DNA from 4 places in the Kitasatospora sp. NPDC040550 genome. Region 3 is predicted to be linked to each of the others. Evidence: riboswitches for the same ligand, from Rfam matches in the RefSeq annotation. Region 3 holds a riboswitch; each other region holds the start of a gene.
The links. A riboswitch is a leader RNA that binds a small molecule or an ion and turns the genes downstream of it on or off. The one in region 3 is predicted to bind cobalamin.
Positions count from the first base shown of each region.

Region 1: another riboswitch for cobalamin. It lies ahead of metE (5-methyltetrahydropteroyltriglutamate--homocysteine S-methyltransferase); the one in region 3 lies ahead of ACZ58X_RS08470 (cobalamin biosynthesis protein).
Region 2: another riboswitch for cobalamin. It lies ahead of ACZ58X_RS13490 (ribonucleoside-diphosphate reductase subunit alpha); the one in region 3 lies ahead of ACZ58X_RS08470 (cobalamin biosynthesis protein).
Region 4: another riboswitch for cobalamin. It lies ahead of nicT (Nickel transporter NicT); the one in region 3 lies ahead of ACZ58X_RS08470 (cobalamin biosynthesis protein).

Region 1 covers NZ_JBVIWC010000019.1:130,210-134,382, forward strand. The annotation lists gene ACZ58X_RS26315 (SpoIIE family protein phosphatase) at 1-1,096, shown strand, start outside; cobalamin riboswitch at 1,204-1,408, shown strand; gene metE (5-methyltetrahydropteroyltriglutamate--homocysteine S-methyltransferase) at 1,582-3,897, shown strand; gene ACZ58X_RS26325 (hypothetical protein) at 3,953-4,173, opposite strand, start outside.
Region 2 covers NZ_JBVIWC010000007.1:248,111-252,283, forward strand. The annotation lists gene ACZ58X_RS13480 (glycoside hydrolase family 26 protein) at 1-628, opposite strand, end outside; gene ACZ58X_RS13485 (hypothetical protein) at 768-1,700, opposite strand; cobalamin riboswitch at 2,152-2,292, shown strand; gene ACZ58X_RS13490 (ribonucleoside-diphosphate reductase subunit alpha) at 2,487-4,173, shown strand, end outside.
Region 3 covers NZ_JBVIWC010000004.1:156,115-160,287, reverse strand. The annotation lists gene ACZ58X_RS08480 (alpha/beta hydrolase family protein) at 1-1,007, opposite strand, end outside; gene ACZ58X_RS08475 (helix-turn-helix domain-containing protein) at 1,406-2,098, opposite strand; cobalamin riboswitch at 2,294-2,422, shown strand; gene ACZ58X_RS08470 (cobalamin biosynthesis protein) at 2,522-3,487, shown strand; gene ACZ58X_RS08465 (cobyric acid synthase) at 3,638-4,173, shown strand, end outside.
Region 4 covers NZ_JBVIWC010000009.1:64,642-68,814, reverse strand. The annotation lists gene ACZ58X_RS15620 (hypothetical protein) at 1-1,327, opposite strand, end outside; gene ACZ58X_RS15615 (ArsR/SmtB family transcription factor) at 1,381-1,764, opposite strand; cobalamin riboswitch at 1,846-2,039, shown strand; gene nicT (Nickel transporter NicT) at 2,072-3,196, shown strand; gene ACZ58X_RS15605 (type B 50S ribosomal protein L31) at 3,395-3,643, opposite strand; gene rpmG (50S ribosomal protein L33) at 3,673-3,837, opposite strand; gene rpmB (50S ribosomal protein L28) at 4,003-4,173, shown strand, end outside.

The sequences.
Region 1 (4,173 bases), on a different contig from region 3:
GAACCTGGTGACCCGTCGGATCGACTGGAACGAGACCCTGTTCGGGTTGCACGGGCTGGCGCCGACCGACCAGCCGATCTCCCTCGACCAGCTGGCCGAGCACGCCCACCCGGACGACCGGCACACCATCGGCCGCTTCCTGCGGACGCTGCTGCACCACCGGCGGCCCGCCTCCACCGCCTTCCGCCTCCAGCGCGCCGACGGGGTCACCCGGCACATCCGGGTGGTGGCGGAACCGGTGCACGACCCCGACAGCGGACTGCGTGTCGTCCGCGGCGCCTACCAGGACATCTCCGCCCAGCACTGGACCGAGGTCGCCCTGGCCGCCACCCGCGACCAGCTCGCCCAGAGCGAGCAGCAGGCCGCCGAGCGCAGCCGCCTCGCCCTCCAGCTCCAGCACGCCATCATGCCGCCCGCCCGGGGGCCGTTGGACCTGCACGACCTGCACGTGGCCGTGCGCTACCGCCCGGCCGAGAAGGACCACCTGGTCGGCGGCGACTGGTACGACGCCCTGGTGCTGCCCACCGGCGACGTCCTGATCTGCGTCGGCGACGTGGCCGGCCACGGCATCGAGGCCGCCACCGGCATGGTCGCCCTGCGCAACGCCCTGCGCGGCCTCGCCGCCACCGGTGCCGGACCGGGCCAACTGCTCAACTGGCTGAACAGTGTCACCCACCACCTCACCGACAACGTGACCGCCACCGCCGTCTGCGGGCTCTACGAACCCGCCACCCGCCGGCTGCGCTGGGCCCGGGCGGGCCACCCGCCGCCGGTCCTGCTGCGCGGGGGCCGGGCGCGGACCCTTCCGCAGCTCGGTGGGATCCTGCTCGGCGCCGTCGACCAGGCGGACTACCAGGAGGAGGAGATCGCGCTCCGGCCCGGGGACACCCTGGTGATGTACACCGACGGGCTGATCGAGCGCCGCGACGAGTCCCTCGAGGCTTCGCTGGGCCATCTGACGACCCTCTCCGAGCGGGCCCACCGACTGGCCGCCGAGGGCGGGGACGGCCTCGAAGGGCACCTGGACCACCTGCTGCAGTACAGCGGCGCCGACACCGACGACGACACCTGCCTGGTCGGGGTGACAGTCCGGTGATCCGGGCCGTCACCCCGGTCGGAGGCTGACGCCGTCTCACCATGCGGACGGTTGCGCGGTTCTCCGGCCGGAGACCGGCGGGTTGGCCGTAGGGTGGCCGGTGCAGCTGGTTCGCCCCGTCCGCCAGGCGGGGTGTCGCAAGAGGGAACCCGGTGACGCCTTTCAACTGGCCAGTCCGGGACTGCCCCGCAGCGGTGAGTGGGAACGACCGCCGTCATACGCACTGGGCCCGGACCGGGTCTGGGAAGCGACGGCCAGTAGGTGCCGGTCCTCGACGAGGACGGGCGGGCCCGCGAGTCCGAAGACCTGCCACTGCCCGGGCGCGACCGTTCGCGCGCGGCCATCCGGTGACCTCGAGGGCGGGTCGGCGACCACACCCGGCGGAGCCGTACCCGTGTACGGGGGCCCGTCCGGTCCGTCGTCCCTTCGCGTCCTCACCCCCGTCGCCGGGCACTTGAGGAATCAGACTCGCGAAGGAGAGTCCCTTGACCACGAAGTCCGCAGCCGCGGCAGCCCTCGCCACCGCCCACGGCTACCCCCGCCAGGGCCGGGGCCGGGAGTTGAAGAAGGCGATCGAGGGCTACTGGAAGGGCGCCGTCACCGCGGAGGCGCTGCTGGCCACCGCCGCCGACCTGCGCCGGGGGAACTGGCAGCAACTCGCCGACTCCGGCATCGAGGAGGTCCCGACCGGCGACTTCTCGCTCTACGACCACGTGCTGGACACCACCGTGGCGGTCGGCGCGATCCCGCCGCGGCACCGGGAGGCGGTCGACGCCGACCCGCTGGACGGCTACTTCGCCATGGCGCGCGGCAACCAGGACGTCGCCCCGCTGGAGATGACCAAGTGGTTCGACACCAACTACCACTACCTCGTCCCGGAGTTGGGGCCGGACACCGCCTTCGCCGCGAACCCGGCCAAGGCCGTCGCCGAGCTCGCGGAGGCCCTCGCACTGGGCCATGACGCCCGTCCGGTGCTGGTCGGGCCGGTCACCTACCTGCTGCTCGCCAAGCCGGCGCCCGGGGTGGCCCCCGACTTCCAGCCGATCACCCTGCTGGACCGGCTGCTGCCCGTCTACGCGGAGCTGCTCGCGGCACTCCGGGCCGCGGGCGCGGAGTGGGTGCAGCTGGACGAGCCCGCGCTGGTCCAGGACCGGACCCCGGCCGAGCTGAACGCCGCCGCCCGGGCCTACCGCGAGCTGGGCACGCTGACCGGGCGGCCGAAGCTGCTGGTGGCGAGCTTCTTCGACCGCCTCGGCGACGCCCTGGCGGTGCTGGCCAAGGCCCCGGTGGAAGGCCTGGCGCTGGACTTCACCGGGCCGGCCGCCGCCAACCTGGCGGACCTCGCCGCCGTCGGCGGGCTGCCCGGCAAGCGCCTGGTCGCCGGGGTGATCGACGGGCGCAACATCTGGATCAACGACCTGGGCGCCGCACTGGCCACCCTGGCCACCCTGCTCGGGCTCGCCGACCGGGTCGACGTCGCGCCGTCCTGCTCGCTGCTGCACGTGCCGATCGATGCCACCCTCGAACGCGACATCGACCCGCAGATCGTCCGCTGGCTGGCCTTCGCCAAGCAGAAGGCCACCGAGGCCGCCCTGCTGGCCCGCGCCCTGCGCGAGGGCACCGGCGCGATCACCGCCGAACTCGCCGCCAACCGCGCCGACCTGGCCTCCCGCGCAACCTCGCCGATCACCCGTGACCCGGTCGTCCGCGCCCGCACCGCGGCCGTCACCCCGGGCGACGCCCGGCGCGCCCAGCCCTACCCCGTACGGGCCGAGGCCCAGCGCGCCCGGCTCGCGCTGCCGCTGCTGCCGACCACCACCATCGGCTCCTTCCCGCAGACCACCGAACTGCGCGTCGCCCGCGCCGACCTGACCGCCGGGCGGATCGACGCCGCCGCGTACCGGGAGCGGATGGCGGCCGAGGTCCGCGAGGTCATCGCCTACCAGGAGAAGGCCGGGCTGGACGTCCTGGTGCACGGCGAGCCCGAGCGCAACGACATGGTCCAGTACTTCGCCGAGCAGCTCACCGGCTACCTGGCCACCCGGCACGGCTGGGTGCAGTCCTACGGCACCCGCTACGTCCGGCCGCCGGTCCTGGCCGGGGACATCTCCCGCCCGCACCCGATGACCGTCGACTGGTTCCGCTACGCCCAGGACCTGACCGACCGTCCGGTCAAGGGCATGCTGACCGGCCCGGTCACCATGCTCGCCTGGTCCTTCGTCCGCGACGACCAGCCGCTCGCCGAGACCGCCCGGCAGGTCGCCCTCGCCCTGCGCGACGAGGTCGCCGACCTGGAGGCCGCCGGCGCCGCCGTCGTCCAGGTCGACGAACCGGCCCTGCGCGAGACCCTGCCGCTGCGCGCCGCCGGCCGCCCGGCCTACCTGGACTGGGCCACCGAGGCCTTCCGGCTGGCCACCTCGGGCGTGCGCGCCGACACCCAGGTGCACACCCACATGTGCTACGCCGAGTTCGGCGCGATCATGACCGCGATCGACGAACTCGACGCCGACGTCATCTCCCTGGAGGCCGCCCGCTCGCACATGGAGGTCGCCGGGGAGCTGGCCGCCGCCGGGTACCCGCGCGAGGTCGGCCCGGGCGTCTGGGACATCCACTCCCCGCGGGTGCCGAGCACGGAGGAGGCCGTCGAGCTGCTCCGGGCCGGTCTCGCGGCGATCCCGGCCGAGCGGCTCTGGGTCAACCCGGACTGCGGCCTCAAGACCCGCGGCTGGCCCGAGACCCGTGCCTCGCTGGACAGCCTGGTCGGCGCCGCCCGCCGCCTGCGGGCCGAACTCGACGGCTGATCACGAGGGTTCGGGGGCGGGCCCGGCATCGCTGCCGGGCCCGCCCCGGGCGGGGTCAGGCCGCGCGCTGGGTGCGGGCCAGGGCGGTCGCCTCGGTGCGGCGGTCCGGGGAGGTGACGTCCACCGGGGTACCGGCGCCCGCGCCGGGGCGTTCGGCCCAGCCGCGCAGGCGGTCGGCGAGGCGGTTCACCCGGCGGTCCTGGGGGCCGAGGGCGAGGTAGAACAGCGACTCGTCCACCTCGTCGTCGTCGCCGCCCCAGCGGACGACGCCCTGGC
Region 2 (4,173 bases), on a different contig from region 3:
TGCTGCCGTCGCAGTTCTGCTGGACACCGGCGCCGTCGTAGGTGCCGTCGTCGGCGCGCGGGTGCCCGGACCAGACAGCGGTCATCAGGTCGACGGCGTCGTCGGTGTACTGCCAGCCGGTGCGGCAGGTGGGCCAGCGGCCGGCCGAGTAGGAGCGCGGGTTGCCGACGCCCCAGGCGTTCTGGCCGTAGCCGGGGCCGAGGTCGGTCTCCAGGAAGCCGGGCAGCCGGCCGGTGATGTCGGCGGCCTTCTTGTAGTAGTAGCCGACCTGCTTGGTGCCCCGGTAGTCGCCGTACTCCGGGTTGTTGCGCTCGTTGTGCGCCTCGACGTGCTGGCCGATCACCGTGCCGCCGCTGTGCCCGGTACGGGCCTGGGCCTCCAGGTCCGCGAGGAACTGCTGGACGGCGCGGGCGTTCGGCGAGGCCTGCGGGTCCCGGGCCAGCAGGTCCCGGCCCACGTCCGGCGGCAGGGTCCGGCCGGGGGCGCCGACCGACACGGGGACCCGGACGGGCAGTCCGGCACCGGTCCGGTCGTCGCGGTCCAGCAGCGCGAGGCTGCCGGCGGCGACCACGATGCCGGCCGCGGCCAGGACGGCCGGCTTACCGCGCAGGGCTCTGGGCAGGGCCACGACCGCTCCTCCGGTTTCTCGCCGGCGCCGACCCCCACGGACGCAACCGGAACACGCGTACGAATGACTCCGACGAGAGCCTGCCACACTCCCCCGGTCCCGGCGAACGGGTCCGCCGGGGCCGGGGTGTCGCAGCGGGTCAGCCGGTCGCGGCGGCCGTCGGCGTGCCCTGCGAACCCGGCGTGGCCGAGCCCGCTGCCTTGGCCCGCTGGAGCAGCTGGGCCTTCACGTGCTCGGCGAACCCGGAGGACGCCGCGGTCGCGGTGGCATCGGGGGCGTTGCCGCCCTTCGCCGAGCCCTCGACGGTGAAGTAGGCGTACCGGCCCAGGCTGCTGTGCGTGCCGGTGCAGCCGGGGTTGGCGCAGAACGCCGGGGCGCCCGGCGCGGGCAGGCCCTTGAGCTGCCCGGCGTAGTTCTTCATCGCCGTCTCGGCCTGGATCTTGTGGTCGAAGACCGCGACGCCGACGGTCACCGCGCTGTCGCCGGAGACGTACGTCGCCCGGAGCACCTTCTGGCAGCCCTGGTCCCCGAGGACCTTGCCGAGCCCGCCGGTGGTGGAGTTGCCGTCCCAGCAGGGCTGGTCCAGCGCGACCACGGTCCGGTTCCAGGACGCGCCATTGACCGTCACCTGCAGCGCGGAGAACAGCGCCCCCGCGTCCTGCGGAGCCGGGTCGGTGGCGACCTCCCAGATCGGCTTCGACGGGTCGTCCGGCTGCCCGCCCTGGGTCGCGCCGCCGGTCGACGGGCCGGGGGTCGGCTTGCCCGAGGCGGACACGGACGCGACCGCACCGCCACCGCGCTTGCCCGGGTCGTCCTTCTTGCCGAACAGCAGCACTCCGCCCGTGACCAGACCGCCCACCAGGACGACGGCCACCGCGCCGCCGATGATCTTCACCCGGCGCTTGCGCCTGCCATCGGCCTCGTTGCGGTCCGCCAGCGCCGCCCAGTCCGGCTCGACGCGCTGCGGCGGAACCGGCTGCTGAGGCGCGACCGGCTGCTGCGGGGGAACCGACTGCTGCGGGGGCTGCTGCCACTGCGGCTGCGGAGCCGGCGGCTGAACCGGCTGGGGCACCGGCTGGGGCACCGGCGGGACGGGCTGGGAGAACGGCTGCGCGGCCGGCGCCACCGGTCCGTACGAGGCCGGCGGCGGGCCGAACCCACCGCCCGGCGGCGGCACCGGACCCGGCCCCACCGGCTGCTGATTCTGCGCGCCCCCCGACCCGGCGGGAGGCGTCCCCTGCGGCCCGTGCCCAGGTACACCAGTTCCGTCGCTCATGCGCCCAGATCGTAGGGCATCACCCCCACCGTCCCTCGGCCCGGTGACCGTTCCGTATCGAAACCAGGACGCCCGGCGCGCCGGCCCCGGGTGTCCGGCACCCGGATCCGGGGCGTCCGGCGGGCGTCCGCGACACGTCCGGAGCGTGCTTCCGGGCCTCGGACGACCACGAACCGCCAGTGGCCCGGGCACAACCCGTCATCGCGACAACACACCACGCCGTACTACATGTGGTGTCGCATCGAGGAGACACCACTACATGTATGCTCGCTTCTGCTGTCGATGCAGGGGAACCCGGTGGGAATCCGGGACTGCCCCGCAGCGGTGTGCGGGCGGCTCCAGCAGCCGTACCGCGAGTCCGAGTACCTGCCGAACAGCGTGCGCCACGGCCCTCCCGCAGAGGCCGCGCCAAGCACCAGCACCACCCCTCCGGGCCTCGCGGGCGGGCCGGGGAGACACCTCGCGCGACGCTTTCCGCGTTCGCGCCGTGCTCCCCTGCCCAGATCGGCCCGGGTGACCCCGATCACCGCCGCACGATCGCCGCCAGGAGAGAGCGCCTTGACCACCGCTGCCTCAGTCACCCTGCCCGCCCAGGGCTCCGGTACCGCCTTCACCGACCCGACGGTCTCCGACCCCGGCGGTGCTCTCCTGCGGCTGCTCACCGACCGCAGCGCCGACCTCACCGAGGTCGACCCCGGCCATGTCGCCGCCGCCGCGCTGCGCGGCCGCCACGCCGGCTCGGACTTCGCCGAGCTGCGCGGGCTGGCCGTGGACGCCGCCGCGTCGATGATCGCCGAGGACCCCCAGTACTCGAAGCTGGCCGCCCGCCTGCTCGCCCTGGAGATCGTCGACGAGGCGAACAGCCAGGGCTCGGTCTCCTTCTCCGCCTCGATCGCCGTCGGCCACGCCGAGGGCCTGATCGGCGACACCACCGCGGCCTTCGTCGCCAAGCACGCCGACGCCCTGAACGCGCTCGTCGACACCGAGGGCGACGACCGCTTCGAGTACTTCGGCCTGCGCACCGTCCAGTCCCGCTACCTGCTGCGCCACCCGATCACCCGCAAGGTCATCGAGACCCCGCAGCACTTCCTGCTCCGCGTCGCCTGCGGCCTGGCGGTCGGCGACACCGAGCAGTCCGTGCGCGAGGTGTCCGAGCTGTACGGCCTGATGAGCCGCCTGGAGTACCTCACCTCCTCGCCGACGCTCTTCAACTCCGGCACCCGGCACCCGCAGATGTCCAGCTGCTACCTGCTGGACTCCCCGCTGGACAACCTGGACTCGATCTACAACCGCTACGCGCAGATCGCCCGCCTCTCCAAGCACGCCGGCGGCATCGGCCTGTCCTACTCGCGCATCCGCTCGCGCGGCAGCCTGATCCGCGGCACCAACGGCAAGTCCAACGGCATCGTCCCGTTCCTGCGCACCCTCGACTCCTCGGTCGCCGCCGTCAACCAGGGCGGCCGCCGCAAGGGCGCGGCCTGCGTCTACCTGGAGACCTGGCACGCCGACATCGAGGAGTTCCTGGAGCTCCGCGACAACACCGGTGAGGAGGCGCGCCGCACCCACAACCTCAACCTGGCCCACTGGATCCCGGACGAGTTCATGCGCCGCGTGAACGCCAACGCCGACTGGTCGCTGTTCTCCCCCGCCGACGTCCCCGAGCTGGTCGACCTGTGGGGCGCCGACTTCGACGAGGCCTACCGCAAGGCCGAGCTGGCCGGCAAGGCCGTCCGCACCATCCCGGCGCAGACCCTCTACGCCCGCATGATGCGCACCCTCGCGCAGACCGGCAACGGCTGGATGACCTTCAAGGACGCCTCCAACCGCGCCGCCAACCAGACCGCGCTGCCCGGCCGCACGGTGCACTCCTCCAACCTGTGCACCGAGATCCTGGAGGTCACGGACGACTCCGAGACCGCCGTCTGCAACCTGGGTTCGGTCAACCTCGGCGCGCACGTCGCCCCCGGTGCCACGGCCGACGACCTGCTCGGCGCCATGGACTGGGAGCGCCTCGACGCCACCGTCCGCACCGCCGTGACCTTCCTCGACCGCGTGGTGGACATCAACTTCTACCCGACCACCGAGGCCGGCACCTCCAACTCCCGCTGGCGGCCGGTCGGCCTCGGCGTGATGGGCCTCCAGGACGTCTTCTTCAAGCTGCGGATCGACTTCGACTCCGCCGAGGCCGCCCGCCTGTCCACGCTGATCGCCGAGCGCATCATGCTCACCGCGTACGAGCGCTCCGCCGACCTGGCCGAGCAGCTCGGCC
Region 3 (4,173 bases):
GCCGCCAGCCGCTCCACCGTGCCGATCGGCGCGAGCGCGTCGTCCGGACTGTGCAGCACCAGGGTCGGGACCCGCAGGTCCGCACCCTCCGCCAAGCGGGAGAAGTCCGCCAGGTCGACGCCCGTACGGCCCTCCGCCGCCAGCGCGCCGAGCTCGGCGGAGACCCCGGTGAAACCCGCCCGGGCGGCGTCCCGACGGGCGGCCGCGGGCAGGTCCAGGACCGGCGAATCCAGCACGATCCCACTGATCGCGTGCGCCCAGGCCGACCGCGCCGCCGTCTGCAGCACCGTCGTCGCACCCACCGACCAGCCGTACAGGATCACCCGGCCCGCACCGTGGTCCAGGGCCAGCCGCACCGCCGACTCGACGTCCCGCCACTCCGTCTCGCCGAAGTGGCTGTAGCCGTCCGGGGAGGCCGGAGCCCCCTCGTCGCCGCGGTAGGTGACCACCAGCGCCGGCAGGCCCAGACGGTGCAGCGCCGGCAGCACCGGAAGAGCCTGCCCGCGGTCCGCCTCCGGGCCGTGGACCAGAACCACCCAGGTGCCGCGCTTGCCACCGATCAGCCAGACCGGCAGCGGGCCCAGCTCGCCGTCGGCCACCGTGTCGGTGAAGGCCAGACCGAGCGCCGAGGTCGGATCGCCCAGGTACACGCGCGGAGTGAAACGGACCTCGGTGCCCGGCGTCAGCGTGCCCCGGTCCGCCCGGACCAGCCGCCGGGTGACGCCCTGCGCGTCACTGTGCAGGACCTCCTCCACCACCGCGTGCCCGCCGTCCGCCCACTCCACCGCCCAGCGGCCGGGCTGCAGGCTCTCCGGACGCCGACTGAACGTCACCCGCCCCGCCGCCAGGCTCTGCACCAGCACCGGCCCCGAATCCGGACCGACGGCGCCCGGGCCCGCACCCGGACGGACCATCCGCTCGGAGGCCCGACGGCCCACGACCAGGACGGCGGCCCCGGCAGCGGCACCGGTGGCGGCCGCCACGACGGCTGCGGTTCTCCAACGCATATCGATCCCCGCTCTGTTCACGGACCCGGACGGTGTTCGAGGACCAGTCCACAAGGGCCCTGGCGGGGCGGCCACCGGGCTGGGCCGTCTGGGGGGCCGCTGCGCGGGGGCTTTGGTGTGGGGGTGGGCTTTCGGGAGGGTGGGTGGGTCCGGGGGCGGTTCCGGGGGTGGGTGCTCCGGGGGCTGGATGATTTTCCGACCGCCGACCCTGTGGGTGGGGTGCTGGGCGCCGTTGGCGGTCGGAAAATCACCCGTCACGCCCCTTTCCGCACCCACCCCCTCCACCGCCCCCTCCCGCAGCGCGTCCCTCTCGCCTGGGGCGGGTGAGGGGTAGGTGGGGGGTTGATGTGGGTGGGTCGGTTGGGGGTGGTGTGGGTGGGGTGGTGTGGGTGGTGTGGTCAGACGGGGAGGGTGGGGTGGTGGGTGCTGAGGAGGTGCCAGAAGCGGGGGGTGAGGGGTGGGGTGGGGGTGGTGGGTTGGGTGGTGGTGCCCCAGTGGGAGGGGATGTGGTGTTCCTGGTGGAGGACGGGGAGGACGGCGGCGAGGTCGGGTTCGGGGACGGGGACGAGGCGGGCGATCGGGCGGAGGTGGGGTTGCCAGCGTCCGGCCACGCATTGGCGGAGCAGGGTGTCGAGGGCCTCGCGGCGGCCGGTGGCCTCGATCAGTTCGGTGAGGCGCAGGCCGAGGACCTGGGCGAGGGCGTGGGTCTGGTCCGGGTCGCCGTCCCAGTGGCCGGTCAGTTCGGCCTGACGGTAGGTGGGCAGGGGGATGCCGACCCGTTCGGCGACGGTCTCCGGGGGGAGTTCCCGGGCGATGCGGTGGTCGCGCAGGCTGACGGGGTGGCCGGGCATCAGGGCGGCGGCCGGGCACCAGAGGGCGCGGGCCAGGGCGATGAACTCGGTCTCGCCGGGGCGCAGCACGCCGTCCTCCCAGGCGAGGATGTGGCCGGGTAGCAGCCGGACGCCGTGTGCGGCCATGCCCTCGGCGACCTGCTCGGGGGTCAGCCCGAGGCCGGTTCGGTGGGCCCGGGCGGCGTCCGGCGAGAACGGCACCGGGGTGGGGGCGGCGACGGGGGGCTTTCTGCGGCGCATGGCCGAACCGTAGGCGTGGCCTGCGGCGCGGCCCCAGCCGCCGAACGCACGAAGCGGGGGCGCCGGGCCCTTCGTGGGGCTGGGCGATCGCACAGGGCGGGGGCGGGTGCGCCGTGTGACCAACCCCTCCGTGACCTCGGTTGACTCCCGGTTCGGGCGCGTGATGGGATCCTGGGGCCAAACGGAGGCATGGAGAGGAAGCCGGTGCGAGTCCGGCGCGGTCCCGCCACTGTCACCGGGGAGCACGCTCGGAAAGTGCCACGGCGGCCCGTCAGGGGCCGTTGGAAGGCCCGGGGGTGCGTCGGACCCGGAAGCCAGGAGACTCTCGCCCCCGGTACGTCGATCCAGGGCGCGGACCCTGAGTGAGGACACCCACGCGATGCAGGCTGCCCCGCCCGGTTGGATTCCCAGCTTTTCGTTGTTGTGCGCCCGCTGACCCGGGCCGCTGCCTTCGCGGTGGGCGCCGTCGCGGGCTACGCCTTCGACGCCCGGTACGCCGACCCGCGCCGCGGGCACCCCGTCGCCCTGTTCGGCACGGCCGCGGGGCGGCTGGAGCGGCGGCTGTGGCGCGACGACCGCGCCGCCGGTGCCGGGTACACCGCGGTGTGCGTGGGCGCGGTCGCGGCCGGCGCGCTCGCCCTGGACCATACGGTCGGGCGCCGCCCGCTGGGCCGGGCCGCGTTGGCGGCGGCGGCGACCTGGACGGTGCTCGGTGGCACCTCGCTGACCCGGGAGGCCCGGACCGTCGGACGCTCGCTGGCCGCGGGCGACCTGACGGCGGCCCGGGAGCGGCTGCCGCACCTGTGCGGCCGGGATCCGAGCGCCTTGGACGGGCAGCAGATCGCCCGGGCGGTGGTCGAGTCGGTGGCCGAGAACACCGCCGACGCGGTGGTGAACGCGCTGGTCTGGGGCGCCCTGGCCGGTACCCCGGGCCTGTTGGCCTTCCGCGCGGTGAACACCCTGGACGCCATGGTGGGCCACCGCTCGCCCCGCTACGCCCGCTTCGGTTGGGCCTCGGCCCGGCTGGACGACGTGGCGGGCTGGCCGGGTGCCCGGCTGACGGCCCTGCTGACGGTGGCCGCCGCGCCCGAACCCCGGACCGCGTGGCGGGTCTGGCGCCGGGACGGCTCCGCACACCCGAGCCCGAACGCGGGCCAGGCCGAGTCGGCCTTCGCGGGGGCGGTCGGGGTCCGGCTGGGTGGGACGTTGCAGTACGGGGAGCGGGTGGAGCACCGGCCTGTCCTGGGTGCGGAGTTGCGGCCGGTGACGGTGGACGACATCGAGCGGGCCTGCACGCTGTCCCGGCGGGTGGGCGCGCTGGCGCTGGGTACGACGGTCGCGGGGCACGTCCTGCTGCGGGTGCTGATGAGGAAGAAGGGTGGGGCATGAGCGAGCGCAGCGAGGTCATCATCGGAAGGTGCGCATGGTGCGAGGCGCCTGGCGAGCGTAGCGAGGCGGTCGCATGAGCGAGCGCAGCGAGGTCATCATCGGAAGGTGCGCATGGTGCGAAGCGCCTGCCGAGCGTAGCGAGGCGGTCGCATGAGCAACGCACTGCTGGTCGCGGGGACGACCTCGGACGCGGGCAAGAGCGTGGTGACGGCCGGGATCTGCCGCTGGCTGGCCCGCCAGGGCGTGCGGGTGGCGCCGTTCAAGGCGCAGAACATGTCGCTGAACTCCTTCGTCACCGCCGACGGCGCCGAGATCGGCCGCGCCCAGGCGATGCAGGCGCAGGCCGCCCGGGTGGAGCCGGAGGCGGCGATGAACCCGGTGCTGTTGAAGCCGGGCGCGGACGGCCGCAGCCAGGTGGTGCTGCTCGGCAGGCCGGTGGCCGAGGTGGGCGCGCTGGACTACCGGGAGCGCAAGCCCGTCCTGCTGGAGCGGGCGCTGGAGTGCCTGGCCGATCTGCGCGCCCGCTACGACGTGGTGGTGTGCGAGGGCGCCGGCTCTCCCGCCGAGATCAACCTGCGGGACCGGGACATCGCCAACATGGGCCTGGCCACGGCCGCCGCGCTGCCGGTGGTGGTGGTCGGGGACATCGACCGCGGCGGGGTGTTCGCGGCGATGTACGGGACGCT
Region 4 (4,173 bases), on a different contig from region 3:
GGTGCTCGTCGGTGAGGGCGTGGAAGCCGCGCGGGGTGTGGTCGTCGGGGTGGAAGGGGTAGCGCCGCAGGCTGACCTCCGTCCCCTCGCTCTTGCCCTCGACGTCGTACGCGCTGGGCCGCTCGGCGCCGGCGGGTTGGGGTGCGGGCCTGGGGTAGGGCGGCAGGACGGGTTCACCGGCGGGTTCGTCGAGGCCGTCGAGGAAGGAGTACAGCAGGGGGCGCAGCAGCCGGGCGGATTCGCCGCGGTGGGCGAGCGAGCGGTCGGTGATGGCGGTCAGGTCGGTGTGGTCGTCCTGGGCTCGCACCAGGGCCAGTTCGAGCTGGGCGGCGAGGTCGCCGTCGGGGTCGAGCGCGGGCGCGGCCTGGCCGAAGGCGTAGCTGGGGGAGCGCGGGTCGAGTTCGGCGGCGCCGGTGGCGACGATCATCGTGGGCCGTTTCAGGGCGGCGCCGTAGAAGGAGACCGAGCCGTGGTCGCCGATCATGAAGTCGGCGGCGACGAGTGCGGCCTGCCAGCCCTGGTGGGGCGGGACGAGGCGCAGGCCCATCCGCCGGGCGTCGTCGAGCAGGGCCGCCGGGTCGTGCCGGCTCCAGATGTTGGGGTGCAGGACGACGGCCACCGCGTACTCGTCGGCGGGCAGTTGGCGGACCAGCCGCTGCGGCAGGTCGGGGTGACGGCCGAATAACGAGTGCTCGCTCCAGGTGGAGTCGACGACGACGAGCCGGCGGCCGTCGACGGCGCCGAGGGCGGCGCGGTAGCCGTCGCGGGAGCGTCGGCTGCGCAGGATCCGGTCGAAGCACGGGTCGCCGACGACCTCGGCGACGTCCAGGGCCTCGGGGCAGGAGCTCCGCAGCCGGTCCAGCTGTTCGGGGTGGGAGAGGCCGAGGACGTCGACGAACACCCTTCCGTGGTGGGTGAGTTCGTTGCGGGAGAGGCCGGCGGAGCTGACCGCGTCGCCGGTGGACTCGGTGACCAGGCGGTTGTAGCCGGCGCCGTGCGGGAGGACGACCAGACGGGCGTCCAGCCGGTGCATGGAGGCGTGGACGGCGCAGGCGACGGCCAGGTCGAAGCGGTGGCGGACGGCGTCCTCCCAGTCCAGCACGGTGTAGCCGGGCAGGCCGTGGAGGTACTCGTCCAGGGCGCGGTCGGCGAAGGCGGAGCCGGGGTTGACGGTGAAGTACCGCTCGATGCCGTCCGGGTCGAGCAGGGTGAGGACGTCCAGGACCCGGGTCGCCGAGGTGAGGGTGCGGGCGACCGCCAGCACGCGGGCCTTGACCGGGCGGGTGTTCCAGCGGTCGGCTGGCCGGACGTGGGGGTGGGACGGCACATCGTGATCGTACTCATCCCGCCGCGCCCCCGGCGTGGTTTGCCGAGTGTCGGTCAGCCCGCCGCCGCGGCGGGCTCCTCGTGGTCGGCGGCGGCGCACTCGTCGAGGAGGGGGCGCATGGCGTCGTCCACGAGCCGGTAGCGCACCACGCGTCCGTCCTTGTCGCCGGTGACCACGCCCGCCGTGCGGAGCAGTCGCAGGGCCTGGGAGACGGCCGGGTCGCGCATGCCGGTGGCGACCGCCAGGTCGCTGACGGCGAGCGGGCCGGCCCGGTGGAGGGCGAGCAGCAGGGCGAGCCGGCCGGGGTCGGAGAGCAGGGAGAACCGCTCGGCCCAGGTCCGGACGTGGGCGGTGTCCCCGATGGCGGCGATGGCCTCGCAGACCCGGTGTCCGTCGATGGTGCGGTGGCCCGCGCGGTCGGCCGGTACGAGATGCATGCGGACATTCTGGCAGCTCACGACCTGTGATCCTGGACACCTGCACAGGTGCGCAACCTTGCGAGGGTGCGGTCCTGCCCCTACGGTGTTCCCCGCCGTGGTGCTCGGGAAGACCGGTGACGGACCCTCAACAGGTCCCATTCCGGAGCGGCCCTCGCCACTGTGATCGGGGGACAGTCGTCCGGATCCACGTGCCACTGGGTGCTTCGTGCACCTGGGAAGGCGGGTCCGGAAGCCCCGTAAGCCAGGAGACCGGCCACGGCATCTCACGAAGTCATTCCACGAGGTGCTGGAGCGTGAACCGAAGATGACCCTGCCCGAAACCGCCGCGCCCGCCGAGGCGGGCCCCGCCCCCTCCGTCCTGCCCACCTTCCGGTGGAAGCGCGAGGACACCCTCCGGACCGCCGGGTTGATGGGGGTGATCCTGGCCATGCACGTGGTGGCCTTCGGGACCCTCGTCTTCCTGGTCGCGCCGCACAACTACGCCGTCGGCACCCAGGTCTTCGGGGTGGGCCTGGGCATCACCGCCTACACCCTCGGCATGCGGCACGCCTTCGACGCCGACCACATCGCGGTGATCGACAACACCACCCGCAAGCTGATGGCGGACGGCAAGCGGCCGGTCTCGGTCGGTTTCTGGTTCGCCCTGGGCCACTCCTCGATGGTGGTCGTCATGGCCGCCCTGGTGGCGGGCGGCGCCCAGCTGGCGAACACGCTGATGGACGACGACTCGGCCACCCACAAGTGGCTCGGGCTGGTCGGCACCACGGCCTCCGGCGCCTTCCTCTACCTGATCGGCGCGCTCAACCTGGCGGCGCTGCTCGGCATCCTCAAGGTGTTCCGCTCGATGCGGGCCGGGCAGTTCGACGAGTCGGAGCTGGAGGCGCACCTCGACTCGCGCGGCTTCATGGCCCGGATCCTGAACCGGGCGACCCGCTCGATCACCCGGCCCGGGCAGATGTTCCCGGTCGGCATGGTGCTGGGCCTGGGCTTCGACACCGCGACCGAGGTCACCCTGATGGTGATGGCCGGTTCGGGCGCGGCGGCCGGGCTGCCCTGGTACGCGATCGTCTGCCTGCCGCTGCTGTTCGCGGCCGGGATGAGCCTGTTCGACACCCTGGACGGGACGTTCATGAACTTCGCGTACCAGTGGGCCTTCTCCAACCCGGTGCGCAAGGTGTACTACAACCTGACCATCACCGGGCTGTCGATCGCGGTGGCCTTCATCATCGGCACCATCGAGCTGGTCGGCGTGCTGCACGAGAAGCTCGACCTGACCGACCCGGTGACCGGGTTCATCGCGGACATCTCGCTGGACAACGTCGGCTACGCGATCGCCGGGCTGTTCGTGGTGGTGTGGGCGATCGCCATCGGGTACTGGAAGCTGGCGGGCGTCGAGAAGCGCTGGACGCCCGCGCAGCAGCAGCAGTAGCGCAGCAGCGGGTAGCGGTCGGGGTCACGCTGCCGCGAGCAGCAGGGTGCCCGCCACGGCGAGCCCGGCGCCGGCCACCTGGACCGGACGCAGCCGCTCCTTCGCCACCCCGCGCGCCGGCCGTGCGGTGACCACCGGGCACCCGACGCCGACAACGGCGCCTCCCCGAGCCGGGGAGGCGCCGTTCGCGTTCCGTCGTCAGTGCCGGTCGCCGTAGCGGCGGCGGAACTGCTCGACCCGGCCGGCGGTGTCGAGCACCCGGGACTGGCCGGTGTAGAAGGGGTGGCTCGCCGAGGAGATCTCCACGTCGATCACCGGGTAGGTGTTGCCGTCCTCCCACTCGACGGTGCGGTCGCCGGTGACCGTCGAGCGGGTGAGGAAGGCGAGGCCGCCGACCTTGTCGCGGAAGACGACCGGGCGGTAGGCGGGGTGGATTCCGGGCTTCATGGCGGGGCTCCTCCGAGGGGTGGGTGCGGTCAGCGCTCTTCGCGGAAGTCGACGTGCCGGCCCGCGACCGGGTCGTACTTGCGCAGGACCATCCGGTCCGGGTCGTTCCGGCGGTTCTTGCGGGTCAGGTACGTGAAGCCGGTGCCGGCGGTGGAGCGGAGCTTGATCACGGGGCGCAGTTCGCTGCGGGCCATCGGGCGTCCTCCTGGGGTCTCGGGCTCCTGGGCCGTCGCGGTCCCGGGGCCACGTGGTGCGGGGTTCGCGGGGCTGGATCGGAACCGTACACCGAAATGGATGTCATTTTCATCTGGTGTAACGTGACCTCCGTCCTGCCCATTCCCGGACGCCAGGGAGCACCCATGTCCGCCCACTGCCAGCTCACCGGCCGCCGGCCCGGCTTCGGCAACGCGATCTCGCACTCGCACCGCCGCACCCCGCGCCGCTTCGACCCCAACATCCAGCGCAAGCGCTACTGGCTGCCCGGCGAGGGCCGGTACGTCCGGCTGGTGCTGAGCGCCAAGGGGATCAAG